Regions from separate parts of the Ligilactobacillus sp. UO.C109 genome, predicted to be linked through region 2. Evidence: predicted binding sites of a transcription regulator. Region 2 holds the regulator's gene; each other region holds the start of a gene.
What was found. Region 2 encodes NrdR, which represses ribonucleotide reductase genes. Its sites were predicted from a motif close to ACACNATATATNGTGT; they were not measured.

Region 1 (7,950 bases), on a different contig from region 2:
CATTCAAAACCACGTGCTGTTGGTTTAAATTCACCTTGGAATCCACATTTATAACATTTATCAATTGGAGTATTAGTTCCTAAATAACCTATCTTATCATAAGCCCAGTCCCACACAGCCTCGAGTGCCTTAGGATTTTGTCTCAAATTAGGATATTCGCAATAATGGATGAATCCACCAGAAGCATACTTAGGATAATCCATTTCAAAAGTCAATTTTTCAAATGGAGATGGATGCTTTCTTACATCATAGTGGAAACTATTTGTATAGTATTCTTTGTCTGTAATATCCTTTACCTTACCAAATCTTTCTGTATCTAATTTGCAGAAACGATCTGTCAATGATTCACTTGGAGTTGAATAAACACTAAAGTGATAATTATATTCCTTAGACCAAGCTTTGCATCTTAAGTTTAGCTCTTTAACAATTTGTAAAGTAAAGTCATGAGCTTCTTGATTATTTTCCCAATCAGGACCATAGAAACTTGTTCCGACTTCATACAAACCAATGTATCCCAAAGAAACTGTTGCTCTACCATTTTTGAAAAGTTCATCTACATTTCCATCTGGTTTTAATCTCTTGCCGAAAGCACCAAATTGATACAAAATAGGTGCATTTTCAGGACTAGCATCCAATACTCGTTTAACCTTGAAAACTAATGCGGATTTAGCAACTTGCATTTCCTCATCAAAAATTTGCCAAAATAGATCTTTATCTCCATTAGCTTTTAAAGCTATTCTTGGTAAATTAACTGTTACTACCCCTAAATTCATCCGTCCAGAGTTAACTTCTTGACCATTTTCATCCTTCCAACCTTGCAAGAATGAGCGACAACCCATTGGCGCTTTGAAACTACCTGTTAACTCTTTAATCTTGTCGTACATTAAAACATCAGGATACATTCTCTTAGTAGCACATTCAACTGCCAATTCTTTGATGTCGTAGTTAGGATCTTCAGGCTTCAAATTTACACCTTTCTTGATTGTGAAAACCAACTTTGGAAAAATAGCAGTTCTCTTTTCTTTACCCAATCCAGCAATTCTAATTCTCAAAATTGATTTTTGAATTTCTCTTTCAACCCATGACGTTCCCAAGCCAAAACCTAAAGTAGTAAATGGTGTTTGACCTTGTGATGAAAATAGTGTATTAATCTCATACTCTAATGCTTGCATCGCATCATAAATATCTTTTTTAGTTCTTTTAACTGCAAAAGCCTTGATTTTATCCTCATCAGTGATAAATTCTTCACTTTCCTTCAAGTGCTTGTGATAATTCTTCATCGCAAATGGTGCTAAAACTTCATCAATTCTATCAGCAGAACAACCACCATATTGAGAAGAAGCAACGTTGGCGATGATTTGTGCCATTTGTGCTGTTGCAGTTTGGATAGAATGAGGGCTTTCCACTTCTGCATTACCAATCTTAAATCCATGGGTCAACATTTCTTTAAAGTCAATTAAGCAACAATTAGTCATAGGACTCCATGGTGTGTAGTCCAAGTCATGATAATGAATATCACCACGTAAATGAGCCTTAGCAACATGTTCAGGCATCATCTTCAAACCTAGTGTCTTTCCAACAGTTCCGGCTGTTAAATCACGTTGCGTATTAAAAACTTTACTATCCTTATTAGCATTTTCGTGAACTAAACTTGGATCCTTTCCTTGAAGTCTAGCTAGTCTTTCTGTTGGATTTGTTTGTTCTTCCCATTTTTCTTCATCTTGTTTACGATATTCTATGTAAGCTTGAGCTTTATCATCTAAACCTAGCTCTTTTAACGTATCTACAAAAGCAGTTGCTACTTCCTGTGCACTTACTTCGTCTTTTCCTACTAATTTATTTAGTATTCCACTAATTACATTTTCTTGGATCTTACCCGATAAATCCATTGCATTTAGTACTAATTTTAATTTATATAAAGCAAAGGAAAATTTTACTCCATCTCTTTTAACGAAGTAACTTGGTACTTCTTTTATTATTTTTATATTATTTTTATCTGTTTTTAAATCCAACATAGCACATTTTCCTTTCCATTATTTTATACTATATATATTACACGTTAACTCTGCCTAATACAATATATAGTGACAAAAAATAAAATATAACACTATATATAGTATACAATCTATTGAATAATATTTTTTTCAAACTTGCGTTATAATAGGACATATAGTAATTATTGGTGGTGAGAAAATGGAATTAACTGAAATCAAAGAAAAAACTTTACAAGCACTTAATGAGTTGCTTGAACAAGCTAATTTAAAAAAAGATGATATTTTTGTACTAGGTATGAGTACTAGTGAAATACAAGGACAACATATTGGTAAACATTCAAATATTGATATCGGTCGCACAGTCGTAAATACAATCAATGATCGCCTTAAAGAATTAGGTGTACATCTTGCAGTTCAAGGTTGTGAACATTTGAACCGTGCTTTAGTTGTTGAAGAAAGTGTTGCTGAAAAGAATAATTTGGAAATTGTCACAGTTTATCCGTCTCTACATGCTGGTGGAGCTGGTCAAATCGCAGCATTTGAAGCTTTTGATAACCCAGTAGAAGTTGAACATATCACTGCAAAAGCTGGTATGGATATTGGGGATACTTCTATTGGTATGCATGTAAAATTTGTACAAATTCCCGTTAGAACAAGTGTTACTGAAATTGGCAAAGCCCATGTTACGTTCTTGCGTTCACGTCCTAAATTGATCGGTGGTCAACGCGCTAAATATACTTGGGATCCATTTAATTAATATAACAGCGTCAAACTAGATTTTTATCAAGTTTGACGCTGCGTTATTTTATCGCTCATTACGGTACGGAACACGCCATGGTAACAAAACAGTGACCTCTAACAATTTAGTGAAAAGTTAGACTGGCAAATTTACTGTGTTCCCAGAATCCCTAATTTAACCGTTAAGAAACGATAGTTTTAGGTTAAGTTAGGATAAAGACATAATTCTATTAAGAGTTATCACGTAATTTAACATGAATTTCTTGTATAATTTTTTCTAAATTTAAATAAAAGATCTACCGGATAATTACCTGATAGATCTTTCATTAAATTTATGCTGAATATTTGACAAAAATTCTCCCCCACATAATATGGGGAACACCTACCTTTAACTAAAACATAATAGGATCACCCACACAGTATGGGGAACACATTCTTATCCTTCAAAGTATTAGAAAAGGTAAGCCATTATTTATATAGTAGAATTATTATCACAATAAACTATATACAATCTACGTTATATTTTAACACAATGTAGCAGTAAAAAAATCCTATACTAATTAAACGTAGAGTTATCTTTTCATATTTATGATAATTGCCCTGGTAAGATTTTCTTTTCCTTTGTTGGAAAACTAGTATCAAATTTTTCAACTTCTGCATCTTCAACAATATATCCTTCTGGATCCTTAAAAGTACCAATTACTCCAGAAAGATAACCTGATTGTAATTCTTTTACCATGAAAAATGGAATTTCTTCATTTCGAGGAAAAGGATCATAGTAAATATTCATAGAATGTCCACTTACAAATCCAAATTTTCGATAATACTTTGGATCTCCAGTAATTGCTAATGCACCACAACCAATTTTTTTTGCTTTACCCATTGTAAATTTAATCAATTTACTACCATACCCTTTCCCTTGATATTTTGGTAACACACTAACAGGACCAAATGTCATAACTGAAACGAAATCCCCATTATCACATTGTATTTTAGAATTACAATACATAATATGGGCAATCACTTCTCCATCTTTTTCAACAACATAATCCAATTCTTTTACAAAATCAGAACGTTTTCTAAATTTATGAAGAATATAATGTTCAGAACATCCAGGATGATATTTATTCCAAAAAGCTTCTCTTGTAAGATTCTCTACTTGTTTCCATTCTTCTTTATTTTCCAAACGAATTATAATATTATTTTCCATAGAATACGATTTCACCTCTAAAAATTTTATTAATTAACACTACACATAATAACATTTAACTGTTTAGTTTTTTATACTTTCTAGTAGTTCATAAAAAGACGGCACTAAATCTCGTTAATATTGAGCTTAGTGCCATCTATTATAACTATTTTAAGAAAAAATTTCGTTACTTAATATATCACATCAATTTTTTAACGTTTTCGAATAATCTCCCATACTCCAAGAATAGACGTCAAAAGTAATCCAATAATCGAGTAAATGGTCTCTACTTTATTTCCAGTTTGTGGAAGTTTGTTTTGAAAGACCTTAGACTTAGTATCCATATTTTTTAATTCAGGTGTAGCTGTCTTTCCTTTTGCGTTTGTGATGTTTTTTGGAGTTGGACTAGTTGTAGAAGTTTCTGGAGTTGGATCATTTGTCACTTCTTCTGATTCTTCTACTATTACTGGTTCATCTGCTCGATAGTAGATGTCTACCACTGCGTCCAAACTTTCTGAGGTTACTTCTACTTCATCTACTGCACCTGGAATTGCTGTGTAGCCTTCTTGTTCTGGGGCTGTAAAGCTTTCCCAACGACCTACGGTCCATGGCCCATATTTCTTCTCGTCGCTGCCTGCTACACTCGTGTACTTCCTTTCCAAGGTTACTGGTTGTTTTGTCGTTTGAACTTCACCATTTGGCAAGTGTACATTAATTGTTCGCGTGATTGTCTTTTCTTCTTTTCCTTCTACTATTGCTGGTTCATCTGCTCGATAGTAGATGTCTACCACTGCGTCCAAACTTTCTGAAGTTACTTCTACTTCATCTACTGTGCCTGGGATTGCTGTGTAGCCTTCTTGTTCTGGCGCTGTAAAGCTTTCCCAACGACCTACGGTCCATGGTCCATATTTCTTCTCGTTGCTGCCTGCTACACTCGTGTACTTCCTTTCCAATGTTACTGGTTGTTTTGTTGTTTGAACTTCACCATTTGGCAAGTGTACATTGATTGTTCGCGTAATTGTCTTTTCTTCTTTTCCTTCTACTATTGCTGGTTCATCTGCTCGATAGTAGATATCTACCACTGCATCCAAACTTTCTGAAGTTACTTCGACTTCATCTACTGTGCCTGGAATTGCTGTGTAACCTTCTTGTTCTGGCGCTGTAAAGCTTTCCCAACGACCTACGGTCCATGGTCCATATTTCTTCTCATCGCTTCCTGCTACACTCGTGTACTTTCTTTCCAAGGTTACTGGTTGTTTTGTTGTTTGAACTTCACCATTTGGCAAGTGTACATTGATTGTTCGCGTAATCGTCTTTTCTTCTTTTCCTTCTATAGGTTTTGGATCATCATCCAATATATATCGATACTTCTCTTTAATTAATAATCCATCGTATCCTATTAATTTTATATCTCCCTTTGCGAACTTCTTTTCATATTCTTCGTATTTTGGTTCATATAAATAGTAAGGTTCATCATATTTTTCTTCTTCAGGAAGAGGTATAACTTCTCCACTAATTCTTTGAACTGGAGACTTAACATATGAAGTGTCTAGAATTTCGTTAATGTCGTCTTCCATAAATGAATTAACAGTTTGTGAAATTCCTGGAATAACTGGTGATTTTGCCCCTGGGATTGGTGGAACATCAATTGCTTTAAAGTTTATCAGTGGTAAATCATCATTCTCTGACTCTATTCCATAATAAAGAGTATCCATACTTTCATAAGGAAGTATTTCTTCTTTACCATCAGGCTTAACAATCGTTACTTCTCGAACAATAACAAAGTAAGTTACAACATTATTTCCATGCTCTTCTTTTCTTAAATCACTTTCTTTAGGTTGATAACTGAAAACAGTTGGTTGAGATTGAACTTTTTCTACTTCTGAAGTAGGAGTATTATTATCTAATTCTACTGAAGCATCACTCATTGTGGTGATTTCCTGAACTTTTTCTGGAACTGTTTCTGAAGAAGCAACATTATTTTGTTGATCTATTTCAGATACATTCAAGGTAGTTTTATCGATTGTTGTGTCAGTTCCTTTAGTTTCTTTTGTTATTACCTCTGAAGAAGTATTTATTGATTTTTCCTTGGTTATATTATTATTTGGAACTTTTTCTTCAACTTTTGAAACGCTTTCATTTTTTGGGATCAAATTATCAGCTGATACAGTAGTTCCACTGATAAATAACATTGTTCCCCCCAATAAAACAGAAACAACGCCAACAGTCAATTTACGAATGGCCCATCTCTGTTTGTAATTTGTAGCTAATATCCTGTTTTTCTTTGATAACATAGTAATCACCTCTTTTATTATGGCTTGCTTTTTATCACTTACTTAATCCTTATATGGTAACCTTTTCTATCTTAATTATACTTGAATCTTTCATGTTTAATCAACTACTAAAAATTATTTTCTGTTAATTATTATAATTATTTTCTAAATTTCTTTTTAACCTATATATCATGATAAATTTTTTATAACTAAAAATAATTAACATATCTATACTATTTTTCTTCTATATAATAGTAATTTATTAAATAAAAAAGGTCCTGATTAAAAAACAGAACCTCTCTTAGCAGTTGACAAATAAATTATATATTCACTAAAAATACTTTTACTTTCCCCACTGCATTAAATATTCCTTATTTCCCATCTCATCACTTTACTTTCGAACAATCTTCAATCCCTGTTTATTGTAAAAACTAACTGCCGCTTGATTTTCAGCATAAACTTCAAGAGTAAATGAATCATACTTACGTTTGATAGCATTCAAAAGTTTACTTCCCACCCCATGTCGACGAAATTTATTTTTAATAAAAATTCCCGCCAAATAGGTATTCTGCATTCCCACAAATCCTATTATTTGTGATTTATCTTCTATAACTATGATCTCAGATTGTTGCAATGCATCACGAACCATCTCAAAATTATTAATCCAATATTTTCGATCAATAAAAGGATGTGCATTTAAATTACCTTCTAACCAGATCTTCATTACCTGATCAAGATCATTTGGTTGGAAATTTCTAATAATCATTTAAACCTCCTAAAAATTATTAATTTTACATAATACATTTTAAAAAATTTCTTGCTACAATATTTCTATAATTTTCTATTTAAAAAATTCAATAACTTCTTGCTCAACAAACTCTGGTTTCCAATATGTTTCATATATGATTTGCTCCTTCAATATATACAACCTTTTTATCATCTGTTCCAGTTGTTTTTTTAAAGAAATCATCTATCATGTATCTAGTATCAGAAATATCACCAGTAATCATTAGTAATGGTTGTTTCAATAAAGCCGCTTGATTTTTAACATCAAAGAATTTTCTGCCGATAACTCATTTCTAAATACACTAAATATTATGCTTACAAAATCAGCTTTCATTTGGTAAACACTTTCTTATGATATCCCTTTTTACCACAATATGGACATTCCATTTTTCTTGTTGTTCCATAATGTGGAGCTAAAAGAACAGCTTTCCTGGTTGGTATATACCTCATCTTACAATTAGGGCACTCATAATATCCTGCATCATGCTCAATCATGACAGCATATATAGCAGTTACAAAAATTAGAATTGTACCTAAAATAGCGACCATAATTCCTAAAAATTGACTTATTTTCGTCAATAACGTTCCCATAAGTATTAACACAACTGCAGAAATACAACTTAAAGTAGCTAATATCTTTACTGTAGTAAGTAATCTTCTATCTGCTTTTTCTTTTTGGTTTCGTAATTCAATTAAATTTTGTTCAGCTATTTTTTTATAATCTTTCATAACAATTTGTTCTCCAGTTAAGAGTTCATTCACATTAATTTCTAGTAATTGACAGAGATCTAACATCAACGAAGCATCTGGTATGCTTTTACCATTTTCCCACTTGGAGACAGCTCTATCGGTAATTCCTAATTTTTTTGCCAGATTGGCTTGAGTAAAATGTAAATCTTTTCTACGTTTGGCAATAAACTTTCCAATTTTTTCCTGTTCCATAAAAATTCCTCCCTCAAAACTCATTATC
Region 2 (7,950 bases):
ATTTTGATCATCCAGATTATTTCACAGACATTGATGATGTTAGAGATGCATTTGAAACATTGGCTATGCAAACTAAAAAAGGAATTTTTGTATGGGGCGAGGATGAAAACTTGCGTAAACTTAATGCAAAAGTTCCAGTGCACTATTATGGTACTAAGTCGGATGATGATTTTAGAGCTGAAAACATTAAACGTACAACAAAGGGTTCTAATTTTGATGTTTATTTCCATGATGAATTTATTGGAAATTATGATATTCCAATGTTTGGGGAACACAATGTTTTAAATAGTTTAGCTGTAATTGCTGTTTCATATATGGAAAAAGTAGATCAACAAGAAATTGCTAAAGAATTGTTAACATTTAAGGGTGTTAAGAGACGTTTTACGGAAAAACGTGTGGCAGATATGGTGATTATTGATGATTATGCACATCATCCAGCAGAAATAAAAGCAACAATAGATGCAGCTCGTCAACAATATCCAGATAAGAAGATAATAGCAGTATTCCAACCACATACTTTTAGTAGAACAATTGCGTTAATGGATGAATTTGCTGAAAGTTTAAGTTTAGCAGATAAAGTTTACTTAACTGATATCTTTAGTTCTATTAGAGAACATGATGGAAAAGTTTCTTCTGAAGATTTAGGTAAGAAAATTAGTAAAGGTGGAGAGGTTCTAAAATTAGATAATATGTCCCCTCTACTAGATTTCCATGACGATGTTGTTATTTTTATGGGAGCAGGAGATATTCAAAAATATGAACATGCATATGAAGATTTGCTAAGTAATTTGAGCTTAAAAAATAACTAGTTATTAAAAGATCATTCTAAAAAATATCAAAACAGACGCCTGTCTAATTAATTGTTAAAAAAATCTACATGTGGTATGATATGTCTAAGAAAACGTGGAGGTGTTGTCATGTCTGAAGATGTGCATAGGCGCGGTAAAACAATTGATGAGATAAAAGAAGGAGATTCTTTAACTGTTACTGAAAGTATAAGCGATAGAGATCTGTTATTATATTTAGGTATTACAAACGATAATAATCCTCTATATATTCAACATGATTATGCAAGAGATACTGAGTATCAAAAGCCAATCGTTCCACCAGTATTACTTACAGGTATTATTACAAGTTCAATTTCTAAAGTTTTACCGGGACCAGGTAGTGATGTAGTTAATTTATCAACTAATTTTATCCTTCCCGTCTATCATGATGAGATGGTAACATTTAGTTTTGAAGTTATTAAAGTTGATAGCATGAAAGAAGTTATTACGATTTCTGTTGAAGGTGAAAATGAAGATGGAGATCGTGTTATTGATGCAGTGGTGATTGTAAAACCACCTAAGATTTTTTAACACTTTAGACTATGAGAGGATTTGATATTAAGAATGAATAATAATGAGATTTATGGAAATCAAGTTGGACTAAATAGTTTTATGGCTAAGATGTATGGCTTTATGGCTGGTGCAGTTGCAATTTCTGCTGTCACAGCTTATCTGATTTCTAATGTATATCAGGTACAGGCCTTAACTTTTTTTGCTAATAATCGTTGGGCTGTATGGGGAATTTTGATTTTGCAAGTTGTTTTAGTTATGTCTATGTCTTTTAAAGCTGACAGATCTCCAGCTATGTCCTTAACGGGATTGGGATTATATTCAGTATTAGAAGGATTATTTTTTGGTTTAATTGTTCAAGTTTATTCAAGTCAAGATGTAACTATGGCATTTGTTTCAGCAACAGTTATGTTTATAGTTTTAGCTTTGATGGGAACAAATACTAAGAAAGATTTGTCAGGAATAGGTCGTCAAGCAATGGCTGCTTTGATAGCTTTAATTATTGTAATGATAATTAATATTTTCCTAAAAAGTTCAATTATAACTTTGGCATTTTCGTTTATAGGTGTTATTATCTTTGCAGCTTTAATAGCTTGGGATTCACAAAGATTTCGTCAAATGTATATTCAATATGGAAATCAAATTAATACGACAAATTTAGCAATTATGGGCGCGTTACAATTATATTTAGACTTCGTAAATTTATTTATACAATTATTAAATATTTTTACTGGTTTAGGTGGAAACAAAGATTAATATTTCAGGCTTGGGATTTTTCCCAAGTCTTTTTTTATTTAATAGAATATAGTTTATTGGTACAATAAGATTAGAAGAAAACGAAGGGAGTATATAGTTGGACTTCCAGCTAAGTGTATTATGGTAGAAGAAAAAAATAAATTATTATTAATAGATGGAAATAGTGTTACATTTAGGGCTTTTTTTGCTTTGCATAATTCTTTAAGTAGATTTGTAAATCATGAAGGATTACATACTAACGCAATTTATGGATTTAAGAATATGTTAGATAGCATCTTAACTAAGGTTAACCCTACACATATATTAGTAGCATTTGATGCTGGTAAAACTACTTTTAGAACTGAAAAATTTACTGATTATAAAGGTGGGAGAGCTAAAACTCCTTCAGAATTATCAGAGCAATTTCCAGAAATAAAAAATTTACTAGAAGGATATGGGATAAAAACTTACGAGCTAAAAAATTATGAGGCTGATGATATTATCGGAACATTAGCTGCAAAAGCTGAAAAGAAAAACTATGATGTTGTAGTTGTTACAGGAGATAGGGATTTAACGCAATTAACAACTGATAAAACAACGGTTGCTGTAACAGTTAAGGGTGTTAGTGAGATTGAAGAATATACTCCAAGTCATGTTGAAGAAAAAATAGGTTTAATCCCTGAACAAATCGTTGATATGAAAGCTTTAGTGGGTGATACTTCTGATAACTATCCTGGAGTTACAAAAATTGGTGAGAAGACAGCAATTAAATTGTTGAAACAATATGGTACTTTAGATGGAATCTATAAAAATATAGATGAAATGAAAAAGTCTAAGATGAAAGAAAATTTAATCAGAGAAAAGGAAATTGCTTATTTATGCCAAGATTTAGCAGAAATTAGAAAAGACGCTCCAGTTGAAATAACTTTAGAAGAAACTGAATGGACTGGAAAAGATATTGAGAAATTAGTAACGTTATATCAAAAATTAGATTTTCGAAAGTTTTTATCACAATTAAAGGATGAAAGTAGTGAACAATTAGATATTTTTGAATCTAAAAGTAATATAGAATTTACTGAATTAACAGAAGAAAATTTAGATGATATAAATGTTAGTGATAATGATGAAATAGTATTTAATTTAGAAATAGATGGAGAAAATTATCATACAGCTGAAATTATTGGTTTCTCTATTAAAATAGGTGATAAATATTTAGTGTCGGATGATATAGATTTACTAAAGAAAAAACAAATCAAGAATTTGTTGGAATCAGATGAAGTTGAAGTAGATTTATTTGATGGCAAAAGACAATATGTTGGCTTAAATAGATTAGGTGTTACTTTATCGAAAATTAATTTTGATTTGTTACTTGTATCATACTTGCTAGATAATAGTGAAAATAGTAATGATCTAGGTTTGTTGGCACAACAGCACGAATATTATGATGTAGAATCTGATGAGCAAATATATGGTAAAGGTGCTAAACATGCTGTGCCAGAAGATAAAGAAGTTTTATTTGAACATTTAGTGAGAAAAGTAAAAGCGATAAATAATTTAAAAGAAAAATTATTTAATGAGTTAGAAGAAAATCAACAACTAGATCTATATACAAAAATAGAACGTCCATTGTCGATTGTATTAGCAAATATGGAAATTGCGGGCGTAAAAGTGGATAGTAATAGACTAGAAACTATGCAAAGTGAATTGAAAGAACGATTAAGTGAACTAGAGCAGGAAATATATAATGAAGCTGGAGAAGAATTTAACTTAAATTCACCAAAACAATTAGGTGTTATATTGTTTGAAAAATTAAAGTTACCAGTTATTAAAAAGACAAAAACAGGATATTCAACAGCAGTAGGTGTATTAGAGCAACTTAGAGGTATGTCCCCAATTGTTGATAATATCTTACAATATCGTCAATTAGCTAAAATACAATCTACATATATTGAGGGATTGTTAAAAGTGGTTTCTAAGACAGACGGAAAGGCTCATACAAGATATACTCAAACCTTAACTTCAACAGGAAGACTATCTTCAGTTGATCCAAATCTACAAAACATTCCTGTTCGTTTAGAAGAAGGTAGAAAAATACGTCAAGCTTTTGTTCCAAGTCATCCAGGATGGGAAATATTTTCTTCTGATTATTCACAGATTGAATTACGTGTATTGGCACATATTTCAAAAGACAAAAATATGCAAGAGGCTTTTAAGGAAGGCATGGATATTCACGCAAGTACAGCGATGAGAATTTTTAATGTAGATAGTCCAGATGAAGTAACTCCTAATATGAGAAGACAAGCTAAAGCTGTTAATTTTGGAATTGTATATGGTATTAGCGATTATGGTTTATCACAAAATATAGGGATATCAAGAAAACAGGCTAAACAATTTATAGATACTTATTTAGATACATTTTCTGGCGTAAAAGATTATATGGAAAAAATTGTTGAATTTGCTAAAGAAAATGGATATGTAGAAACTATTTTTAACAGAAGACGATATCTACCTGATATAAAGAGTCGTAATTTTAATTTACGCTCTTTTGCTGAAAGAACAGCTATGAATTCACCAATTCAGGGTAGTGCAGCTGATATTATTAAGGTTGCGATGATTAATATGCAAGAAATGTTAAAAGAAAAGAATTTGCAAGCAAAAATGCTACTTCAAGTACATGACGAATTAATCTTTGAAGCACCAACAGAAGAAATTCCATTATTAGAGGATATGGTTCCAAAAGTTATGGATTCAGCAGTTAAGCTGGATGTACCGTTAAAAGTTGAAAGTAAGCATGGACAAACTTGGTTTGATACGAAGTAGGAAGGTGAGATAATGCCTGAATTACCAGAAGTTGAAACAGTACGTAGAGGACTAGAGAAACTAGTCTTAAATAAAAAAATAAAAGATATTAGAGTGTTGTATTCTAAAACTATAATTAATGAAGAGACAGAATTCATAGAAAAACTAACAAATAAAACTATTAAAAAAATTGATAGACGTGGGAAATATCTATTATTTAGATTTAGTAGTGATTTGACAATGATTTCCCATTTGAGAATGGAAGGGAAATATTTCGTTGAACCAAGTACAAAAGAAGTTGAAAAACATACCCACGTAGTATTTGATTTTACAGATGGGACATCACTTAGATATAACGATGTTAGAAAGTTTGGCAGGATGCAATTGGTTAAAACGGGAATGGAAATGCAAACAGCTGGTTTAGCTAAATTAGGACCAGAACCTAAAGAGGAAACCTTTATAGTTGAAGATTTTTCTAAAAATTTGAAAAGGAGAAAAAAAGCTATAAAAAATGCTTTATTAGATCAAACGATAGTGGCAGGTTTGGGAAATATTTATGCAGATGAAGTGTTGTGGATGAGTAAAATTCATCCTGAAACACCGGCAAATAAATTAACTAAAGAGGAAATTGAAGTTTTACGAGATAATATTATTAAAGAACTAGCGTTAGCTACCGAAGCCGGAGGAACTACAATTAGATCATATACAGATGCATTTAGACATTCTGGAGGATTTCAGTTTAGCTTACATGCTTATCAAAGAACAGGGGATCCTTGTGAGAGATGCGGAACACCAATTCAAAGAATTGTTGTAGGTCAGAGAGGAACACATTTTTGTCCTAAGTGTCAGGTGGTAAAATTATGAAAATTTTAGGATTAACTGGCGGAATAGCTTCAGGAAAGACAACTGTTAGCACATATTTAAAAGAGATGGGATATCCAATTATTGACGCTGATAAAGTTTCTCGTAAAGTTGTGGAGCCACATACAGAAGGTTTAAAAGAAATTAGTCATTTTTTTGGAAATGATATTTTACAATCTGATGGAAGTTTAAATAGAAAAAAATTAGGTGAAATAGTTTTTGAAAACAAGGACAAAAGAGAGTTACTTAATAAAATATTGAGTAAAAAAATACGCACAGAAATAATTAATCAAATTGAATATTATAAAAAGCAAGGTGCAGATGTATTAATCTTAGATATTCCTTTGTTATTTGAAGGTGGATATGATAAGATGTGTGATTTTACAATGGTCATATACATTCCCAAAGAATTACAAATAGAAAGATTGATACAAAGAGATGGACTAACTAGGGATAAAGCGTTGAAAAGAATATCTGCTCAATTAGATAGTGCAGAAAGAAATTCCAAAGCTGATATTGTCATTGATAATTCAAGAAGTATTGAAGATACTCATAATCAAGTGATAGAATGGCTAGAGAGAAATAATTTAATGTTAGAGAAATGAGGTGAGCTACAACTATGAAATGCCCAAATTGTCATAAAAACGGTTCTAGAGTTGTAGATAGTAGACCAGCGGATAATGGACATGCCATTAGAAGACGCCGAGAATGTGAGCAGTGTGGATATCGATTCACAACATTTGAGAGAGTCGAAGTAACTCCTTTATTAGTTATTAAGAAGAACGGAACAAGGGAAGAATTTCAAAGAGAAAAATTACTAAGGGGAATTGTAAGAGCTGCTGAAAAACGTCCTGTAGGAATAGATGAAATTACAGAAATAGTTGATAAAGTTGAAAATAAACTACGCTCTGTTGGAGGAACCGAAGTCTCAAGCCAATTAATTGGAGAATATGTAATGAAAATATTGGCTGATGTTGATGAAGTTGCCTATATTAGATATGCGAGTGTTTATAGGGAATTTAAAGATATGCATGCCTTTGCTGATGAATTAAGGGAATTAATGGATCGTGAAGAAAATAATTCGAAAGATTAGGATGAGTTTATGGATAGCGCATTGAATAAACTATCACCAAAAGATGGATATTTGGTATCTGCATCTACCTATATAGATAATCATGATATTGAAATTGTTCAAGTGCTGTATCAGCCAATAATAGGTATTGTAGCGGTAGCATTATATTCATATTTACGTTTTGAAATTGACCCTAAATTAATATTAAGTGAGAGAAAACTGAATAAGAATATTATAGATGGCTTAGGGATAAGTATTCCTGAGTTATATGATGCACGTTTGAAACTTGAGGCTACGGGGCTTATAAAAACATTTGAAGGTGAAGATAAATTAGGTAAGTATCATATCTATGAACTTCAAAAACCATTAAACGAAGTGAAATTTTTTACAGATGATTTATTAAGCACGGCGTTATTAGAAATGGTTGGAAATGAAAAATTTAAAAAATTATCTTTATGGAATAAATTTGATAATAATTATCATGATAAAAAAGAAGTTACAAAGCAATTTTTTGATGTATTTAATTTAAATAAAGATAATATTGTTTTACAAGCTCAATTAAATAATAGTAAGATTTCAAATGATGAATCTCTTATTAATCGTCAAAAGGTGTCATTAGACATGACAGTTTTTAGTGATTTCATAAAGAACTCATATATAAGTTCAGATGATGTTATGGAACACTTAGATATTATTAAAAGTGTTAAATTAGTTTATGGTATAGATGAATTTCAATTAGTAAAACTTTTAGAAAAAGCAATTAATGTAACAAATAATAAGATTGATTATAATGAATTTAAAAAATTAGCTCAAAAAAATTTTGATAGCGGAATTCGAAGAAACTTTAAGGAAAACAAGATAGTAGAAACGGCTAAAGCTAAAGATGACGAAAAAGATAAGAATATTGATCCTTTAGTTAATGCTTTTAAAGCCTATGTTCCATTAGAATTTTTAGAGATCCTAAAAAATGAGTTAGGAAGTTTTGTCACTGCTAATGAAAGGTATGCTGTAAAAACATTGGTAGAAAAGCAGATGTTACCAAATGAAGTTATTAATGTTTTAATTCATTATTTGTTAGTTGTTCAAGATAGTTCTACCATCTTAAAAGGAACATTTGAAAGAATTGCTGCTGATTGGACAAAGAAA
Region 3 (7,950 bases), 660 kb from region 2:
GATAATAGAGAGAGGGATTGGAGGATGTAACATGAAAAAAGTTAAGGATTTTATCAAACAAAAATCCACAATTTTACAATTAATGTTTGTAGCTTCAGTGTTAATATTAGTTTTAGTGGAAATTAGTAAAATTATTAGGGATGTTGATTGGAATCAGGTTAGTGATGGCTTGCTGAGTCAGTCAATTTTTTCAATTATTATGATGCTAATTCTAGGAATGTTTTCTGTTACTCCAATGCTAATTTACGATATTTCGATAACTTCTTTTTTATCAGAAAAGTTTAATTGGAAATATATTTTAAAGAGTGGCTGGATAACAAATACTTTTACTAATATTGCAGGTTTTGGGGGGATATTAGGAGCTACATTAAGGGCTAGTTTTTATGGTAAAAAATCTAGTAAAAAACAGGTTTTGTATGCTATATCTAAGATTGCTTTATTTTTATTAGCAGGATTATCAATATATTGCTGGGTATCGTTATTTATAATCTTTGGTTTACATATAGGTGCTGGATTAACTAAATATTGGATTTGGTTAGTCGGTGGGGGTCTGTATTTTCCATTGTTATTTAGTATTACTAAATTCAAAAATAATGCTTTTTTTGGTGATCTTACGTTAAAAAAAGAACTATTTTTAATACTGGGTTCTTGTTTGGAATGGGCAGGCGCAGGTCTATTTTTCATATATATTGGATTAGTTTTAGGGGTAAAATTCAATATACTTGAAATATTTGCTTTGTACATTATTGCGTCCGTTTTTGGGGTTATATCAATGGTTCCTGGTGGATTAGGTTCGTTTGATGTTTTTATTATCCTAGGAATGGAAAGCCTAGGCATAGGTAATGCAGATGTAATTGTATGGTTGCTATTTTTCCGTATATTTTACTATATTGTGCCATTTTTTGTAGGTACTGTTTTATTTGTGCATACTTTAGGTAATAAAGTGAATGAGTACTTCGATGGTATTCCAAGTGCATTATTACAAAAAACGGCTCATATATTAATTACAATTTTTATGTATGCATCTGGCATAATAATGTTAATAGAAGCAGCTGTTCCAAGTTTTGCTTTTTCTAACTTTATTCTGGTCAAGTTATATCCGTTAACATTTTTATTCTTACATCAAATGACAGACGTGATATTTGCTTTCTTGCTAATTGCAATGGGTAGAGGCTTTGAATCTAGAGTTAAAAAATCATTTTGGCCAACGATAATAGTTTTAGGAATAGGAATTGTTAATACTTTATGGAGGGTTTATACTCCAGGTTTAGCATGGTTTTTAATCTTTATTATGGCTTGTGTGATCCTCTCAAGAAAAGAACTTTATCGAGAACAATTACGTTATTCATTTGGAAAAATGTTTGTAGATGGTGGAATATTTACAGTAACATTTTTGTTGTATTTGTTAGTTGGATTCTTGAATTTTAGACCAATAGGACATAAAAGTATCCCAGTACCAGAAGTTTTAATTTTTCAAGGACAGCAAATATGGTTGTCAGGTTTTATGGGAATGATTTTAGCTGGCATAATAATGTTAATAATTATAACTAGCTTTACATCAGATACTGATCCGTTTAGAAAAATGAATTTCGATAAAAAGAGAATTAAAAAAATTATAGATAATTATTCTGGCAATGAAGTTAGTCATTTAGCCTTTTTAAGAGATAAAAATATTTATTATTACAGAGTTAATGGTGAAGATATAATGTATTTCATGTATCGCAGGAAAAATGACAAGTTAATTTTTATGGGAGAACCTGTGGGAAATATGGATTATTTAAAAGATGCCATTAAGGAACTAATGACACAAGCAGATTACTATGGCTATGAATTAGTTTTCTATGAAATAAATTCTAAATTAACCATGTTGTTACATGATTTAGGCTTTGACTTTATAAAGAATGGTGAAGAAGGATATGTAACTTTGAAGGACTTTTCACTGTCAGGTAAGAAAAAACGTGGTGAGAGGGCATTAATCAACAAATTCGAGCGTGAAGGATATACTTTTGAAATGATAGAACCTCCGTTTTCTAAAGAGTTGATTCAAGAGTTAAAACAAGTCTCTGACAGTTGGTTAGATGGTCAGTTAGAGAAGGGCTTTTCATTGGGTTTTTTTGATGAATATTACCTAAATCAAGCTAATATAAGTATTATTAAAGATGCTGATAATAAAATTGTTGCATTTGCTTCAATGATGCCTATGGATGATAAGACTTTATCAATAGACTTAATGAGACATAGTAAGCAAGCCCCTTCTGGAATAATGGATAAAATTTTCATTACCTTATTTGAGTATGGTAAAGAAAATGGTTATGAACGTTTTGATATGGGAATGGCACCATTAGCTAATGTAGGGACTTCTCAGTATAGTTTTATTGAAGAAAGAGCTGCACATTTTATTTATGAGTATGGATATTCATTTTATGGTTTCCAAGGCTTAAGAGATTACAAAGATAAATATGTCAGTTATTGGTTGCCTAAGTATACTGCTTATAGAAAGAGAAGTTCAATTGTTTCTACAATGCTAGAAGTAACAAGCGTTGTTAATAGTAAGAGAAGAGAACAATTTAGAAGAGAGATTTCACTTTCAAGATTCTGGTCATAAAAATTATTAATTTAATATAGTATAAAAAATATCCTCGTCAATTTTCAGATCGATTGACGAGGATATTTTTATCTATTTATCAGAGTTATCATCAAAGTTAAATAGGTAATCAGAATCTTCCATTGCTTCAACGTCACCAAGGAGATATCCATTACCAACTTGGGAGAAAAAGTCATGGTTAGATGTAGAAGTTGAAATACCATTCATAACAACTGGATTAACATTTTGCGCATATCCATCAGCAAATAGTGGATCCATACCTAAGTTCATTAATGCTTTATTAGCATTGTAACGAAGGAAAACTAATACATCATCAGTCCAACCAACTTTGTCATAAAGTAAGTGAGTATATTTTTCTTCATTTTCGTATAACTCATAAAGCAAATCGTACATCCAAGAAGTAAATTCTTCTTGTTCATCATCAGATAGTTCATTAAAGCCTAATTGAAACTTATATCCAATGTAAGTACCATGAACTGATTCATCGCGAAGAATTAGTTTAATAATTTCTGCTACGTTGGCTAATTTATTATGACCTAACCAATATAGTGGAGTATAGAATCCTGAATAAAATAAAAATGTTTCTAAAAATACAGAAGCAACTTTCTTTTGTAAAGGACTACCGTTTTGATAAATTTCATTGATACGATTAGCTTTATATTGCAAGATTTCATTAGAATTTGTCCAATCAAAGATTTCTTCAATTTCCTTAGGAGTGTTTAATGTAGAAAAAATTGAAGAATAACTTTTAGCATGAACTGATTCCATAAATTCAATGTTATTCATAACAGCTTCTTCGTGTTGTGTACGAACATCTTTCTTCAATGAAGACATACCATCTTGGGATTGAAGTGTATCTAATAAAGTTAAACCACCGAATACTTTACCAACGACGTCTTTGTCATCTTCATTAAATTCACGCCAATCAGATAAGTCATTGGATAAAGGAATACGTGTATCTAACCAGAATTGTTCAGTAAGTTTTTCCCACGTAGCTTTATCAATTTCATCTTCTAAAGCATTCCAATTAATAGCGGTATATGATTTAGTCATTATCTAATTCTTCCTTTCTAAATTGAACAACTTTCGCATTCATTTGCACCAACTTCAGATGCATCATCAGTAAAAGTACGTACATAGTAAATAGATTTAACACCTTTATAATGTGCATAATTGCGAAGAATAGATAAATCTCTAGTTGTCATTTTATCAGTTCTTCCATTCTTCCACTCATATAAACCTGCTGGAATTGTTGAACGCATAAATAATGTTAAACTCATACCTTGATCAACATGTTGTTGAGCTGCTGCATAAGTATCGATAACTTTACGCATATCAGTATCGTATGCTGATTTGTAATAAGGTAAAGTTTCATTTGACAAGTAAGGTGCAGGATAGTAAATCTTTCCAATTTTTCTTTCTTGACGTTCTTCAATTCTATTGATGATAGGGTGTAGACTAGCTGTTGTGTCATTGATATATGAAATAGAGCCATTAGGTGCTACAGCTAATCTGTTTTGATGATATAAGCCGTATTTCATAACATTTTCTTTAAGACTAGTCCAGTCAGATTTTGTAGGTATAAAGATACCATCAAATAATTCTTTAATACGTGCATTTTTTGGTGCAAATTCTTGATTTAAATAAGTATCAAAGTAACTACCGTCAGCATATTTACTATTTTCAAAATTATCAAAAGTAACTTTTCTTTCTTTTGCAATTTTGTTTGAAGCTACTAAAGTCCAATAGTTTAGTAACATGAAATATACACTAGTAAATTCAAGAGCTTCAGGTGATCCATATTCAATTTGATTTTTAGCAAGGTAAGCATGTAACCCCATAGCACCTAAACCGATAGTATGAGCTAATCGATTTCCGTGTTGGATTGATGGAACAACATCAATATCCGATTTATCAGTAACAAAAGTTAAAGCTCTAGTCATAACTTCAACAGATTTACCGAAGTTAGGTGATGCCATAAGGTTAACAATATTAGTAGAACCTAAGTTACAGCTAATATCTGTCCCTAGAACTTCATATTCTTGACGATTATTAATTACTGAAGCACGTTGAACTTGTAAAATTTCGGAACATAAATTACTCATAACAATTTTTCCAGAAATAGGATTTACTCTATTAGCAGTATCTATGTTAATAACATAAGGATATCCAGATTCTTGTTGTAACTTAGAAATTTGTTCTTCTAAATCACGAGCTTTAATAACTTTCTTAGGAATATTTGGATTAGCAACCATATTATCATATTCTTTAGTGATATCCACATAAGAAAATGGTTTGTGGTAAACACGTTCAACTCCCCAAGGATCAAAAAGATACATGTCTTCATTTTTAGCTACTAATTCGTAGTATTTATCTGGAACTACTAATCCTAATGAAAGGGTCTTTACACGAATTTTTTCATCAGCATTTTCTTTTTTAGCAGATAAAAATGCTTCTATATCAGGATGGAAGACATTTAAATAAACAGCACCAGCACCTTGACGTTGACCAAGTTGGTTTGAATATGTAAAGCTATCTTCAAGTAACTTCATAACAGGAACGACACCAGATGCAGCTCCATGAATTCCTTTAATAGGAGCACCAGCACCGCGTAAATTGGAAAGATTAATACCAACACCACCACCAATACGTGATAATTGTAGGGCAGAATTAATATTTCTTCCGATTGAATTCATGTCATCAGTCATTTGGATTAAGAAACAAGATACCAGTTCTCCACGGCGTTTACGACCGGCATTCAAGAAACTTGGAGTAGCAGGTTGATATCTTTGATGGATTAATTCATCAGCTAATTCTAAAGCTAATTTTTCATCTCCATCACCAAAATAAAGAGCGTTAGTAGCAACTCTATCTATAAAGTTTTCTAAATAGTAGGCATTATCGTCAGTTTTTAAAGCGTACTGAGCATAAAATTTATATGCCGCCATAAAAGTTTTAAAATGAAAATCTTCTTTTTTTAGGTAATCATATAATTTTTCGATAAATTCAAATGAATATTTAGAAATAAACTCTTCTTCATAGTAGTTATTTTGAATTAAATAATTAATTCGTTCCTTAATTGAAGAAAATTGTTTAGTATTAGGCTTAACATTTTCATTTAAAAAGGCTTCAAGAGCCTCTTTATCTTTTCCTAATTGGATTTGACCATTTACAGGAATATTTATTTCATTATTTAAATCAAAATAAGTAACTTTACTAATATCAATGTCCTTTAGACTCAAGTTCCTTCACCGCTTTCTTAAAATTTGAAACATCAGTAGGAGTTCCATTAAATTCAAATGCATAAATTAATGGAACGTGATATTCGTAAGATAGATTTTTTGCTGTAAAGATAAATAATTCAGCAAAGTTACGATTACCAGTTCCAACAATTCCTTTAAGATAATGACTATTATTTTGATACTCTAAAAAGTCATTTATGGGTTCTGTTATCTGTTTATCATAAGTAGGTGTAATTAATACAAAGGGATCATTTACTTCAAAAAAAGGATTGGCAGCATCTATTTCAAAATATTTATAGTTGCTGCCTAATTTTTTGATAAATCTTTTTGTTTGTCCAGTTACCGTGAAGTAAACTATTTTCATTGAGCAATCAACTTCTTCAATAAGTCTGGACGGAAACCATTTACGATAGGGGAATCATTTTCTTCCAACACAGGTACAGCTTGGAATCCCTTGTTCTTTAAATAGTCAATATATTCAGGATTTTCAGAAATGTTGTGTTCTTCAAACTCAACGTTATGTTGTTTTAAAAATTTTTTTGTCATTTTACATTGAATACAATTGTTTTTAGTGAATAAATCTAATTTCATAAAAACTACCTCCGTAACTTCTTGTGTATTTAGTATACAATATATAGAGAAAAATTCAAGTCTAACTACACCATATATTGTGGGTTTTTAATAATAGTGTCCGACATGTTGTGTTAATGGGAATTTTGGTAAAAACAATAATTTGCTAAGGTAGAAAAAAATGCGTATTATTATAGATATAAATTACAGGAGAAAAAGACAATGACTAATTATTATTATTCTTCAAACCCAGACGTAGAACATAAAGAAAAAAAGTGGAATTTCGAATTGCTGGGAAATAACATACATTTTACAACAGATAATGGAGTTTTTTCAAAAAATACGGTTGATTTTGGTACAAGAGTACTATTAGAAACTATTGATGCTAATTTAGATTTAGATAATAAAAAAATACTAGATATGGGTTGCGGCTATGGCCCTATTGGATTGTCAATAGCAAAAGCATATCCAAATAGTCAGGTAGATATGGTAGATGTCAATGAACTAGCCCTTGAATTAGCCAAGAAAAATGCAGCAAATAACAATATAAATAACGTTAAAATTTTTAAATCTAGTCAATATGAAGATATTAATGAAACTGATTATGATTTGATAATTACAAATCCACCTATAAGAGCGGGAAAAGATGTTGTTCATGGGATTTTAGCAGGATCAAAGCAACATCTAAATCTCGGTGGCAGTATTGTAGCTGTAATTCAAAAGAAACAAGGTGCACCTTCTGCAATAAAGAAATTAAATGAAGTATTTGAAAATTGTCAAACTCTAAATAAGAAGAAGGGATATTTTATTTTACAAAGTGAAATGATTAAATAGCGAGGTGATTTTCTTGCCATTGACTGATGAACAAAAAGTGAAATTTATGAAAGAAGCTTTATTTGAAGCAAAATTAGCAGCTAAGATTGGAGAGGTGCCAATTGGCTGTGTAATTGTAAAAGATGGAAAAATCATTGGGAGAGGGCATAACTTAAGGGAACATAGTCAGAATGCTACACTACATGCAGAAATGTTAGCCATTGAGGAAGCAAATGAAACAGTTAATAGTTGGAGGTTAGTCGATACTCAACTTTTTGTAACATTAGAACCTTGTCCAATGTGCAGTGGAGCGATTATTAATTCAAGAATTCCTGAAGTATATTATGGTGCATCTGATCCTAAAGCAGGAACTGTAGGAACATTGATGAATTTACTTGAAGATAGCAGATTTAATCATCAATCATTTGTAGAAAAAGGAATTTTAGAAAATGAATGTGCTTCTATTCTGAAAGATTTTTTTAAATCAATTAGGAAAAAAATGAAGAAAAAAAGAAAAAATCGAGTGAAAGACTAGATATTTTTGACTAATTCGTGTATCATAGTATTTGCCGCAAGGCCTTGAGGCAATGTTGTCTTTGTGAAGCGTGTCAGGTCCGGAAGGAAGCAGCACTAAGCAGAGTTCGCATGTGCCTTAAGTTAATATGAAATGTTAACTCTCGGTTTTGTTCTTGGAGCAACCGAGAGATTTTTTTTGATGAA

Region 1: the regulator NrdR is predicted to act here: its motif matches at 2,105-2,120, upstream of nrdD (anaerobic ribonucleoside-triphosphate reductase).
Region 3: the regulator NrdR is predicted to act here: its motif matches at 6,506-6,521, upstream of nrdH (glutaredoxin-like protein NrdH).

Annotation. Positions count from the first base shown of each region.
Region 1 is NZ_JAPSFH010000028.1:74,855-82,804, forward strand. Features, by position in the region: gene nrdD (anaerobic ribonucleoside-triphosphate reductase) at 1-2,015, opposite strand, end outside; gene OZJ21_RS08560 (TIGR01440 family protein) at 2,194-2,751, shown strand; gene OZJ21_RS08565 (GNAT family N-acetyltransferase) at 3,319-3,942, opposite strand; gene OZJ21_RS08570 (mucin-binding protein) at 4,134-6,215, opposite strand; gene OZJ21_RS08575 (GNAT family N-acetyltransferase) at 6,586-6,960, opposite strand; gene OZJ21_RS08580 (alpha/beta hydrolase) at 7,091-7,222, opposite strand; gene OZJ21_RS08585 (helix-turn-helix domain-containing protein) at 7,311-7,922, opposite strand.
Region 2 is NZ_JAPSFH010000027.1:691,789-699,738, reverse strand. Features, by position in the region: gene murC (UDP-N-acetylmuramate--L-alanine ligase) at 1-809, shown strand, start outside; gene OZJ21_RS07830 (FAS1-like dehydratase domain-containing protein) at 918-1,358, shown strand; gene OZJ21_RS07825 (Bax inhibitor-1/YccA family protein) at 1,392-2,093, shown strand; gene polA (DNA polymerase I) at 2,214-4,892, shown strand; gene mutM (DNA-formamidopyrimidine glycosylase) at 4,905-5,735, shown strand; gene coaE (dephospho-CoA kinase) at 5,732-6,337, shown strand; gene nrdR (transcriptional regulator NrdR) at 6,352-6,825, shown strand; gene OZJ21_RS07800 (DnaD domain protein) at 6,835-7,950, shown strand, end outside.
Region 3 is NZ_JAPSFH010000027.1:27,482-35,431, forward strand. Features, by position in the region: gene mprF (bifunctional lysylphosphatidylglycerol flippase/synthetase MprF) at 32-2,605, shown strand; gene nrdF (class 1b ribonucleoside-diphosphate reductase subunit beta) at 2,678-3,658, opposite strand; gene nrdE (class 1b ribonucleoside-diphosphate reductase subunit alpha) at 3,676-5,847, opposite strand; gene nrdI (class Ib ribonucleoside-diphosphate reductase assembly flavoprotein NrdI) at 5,828-6,211, opposite strand; gene nrdH (glutaredoxin-like protein NrdH) at 6,208-6,438, opposite strand; gene OZJ21_RS04420 (class I SAM-dependent methyltransferase) at 6,640-7,251, shown strand; gene tadA (tRNA adenosine(34) deaminase TadA) at 7,265-7,765, shown strand; RNA gene ffs (signal recognition particle sRNA small type) at 7,807-7,892, shown strand.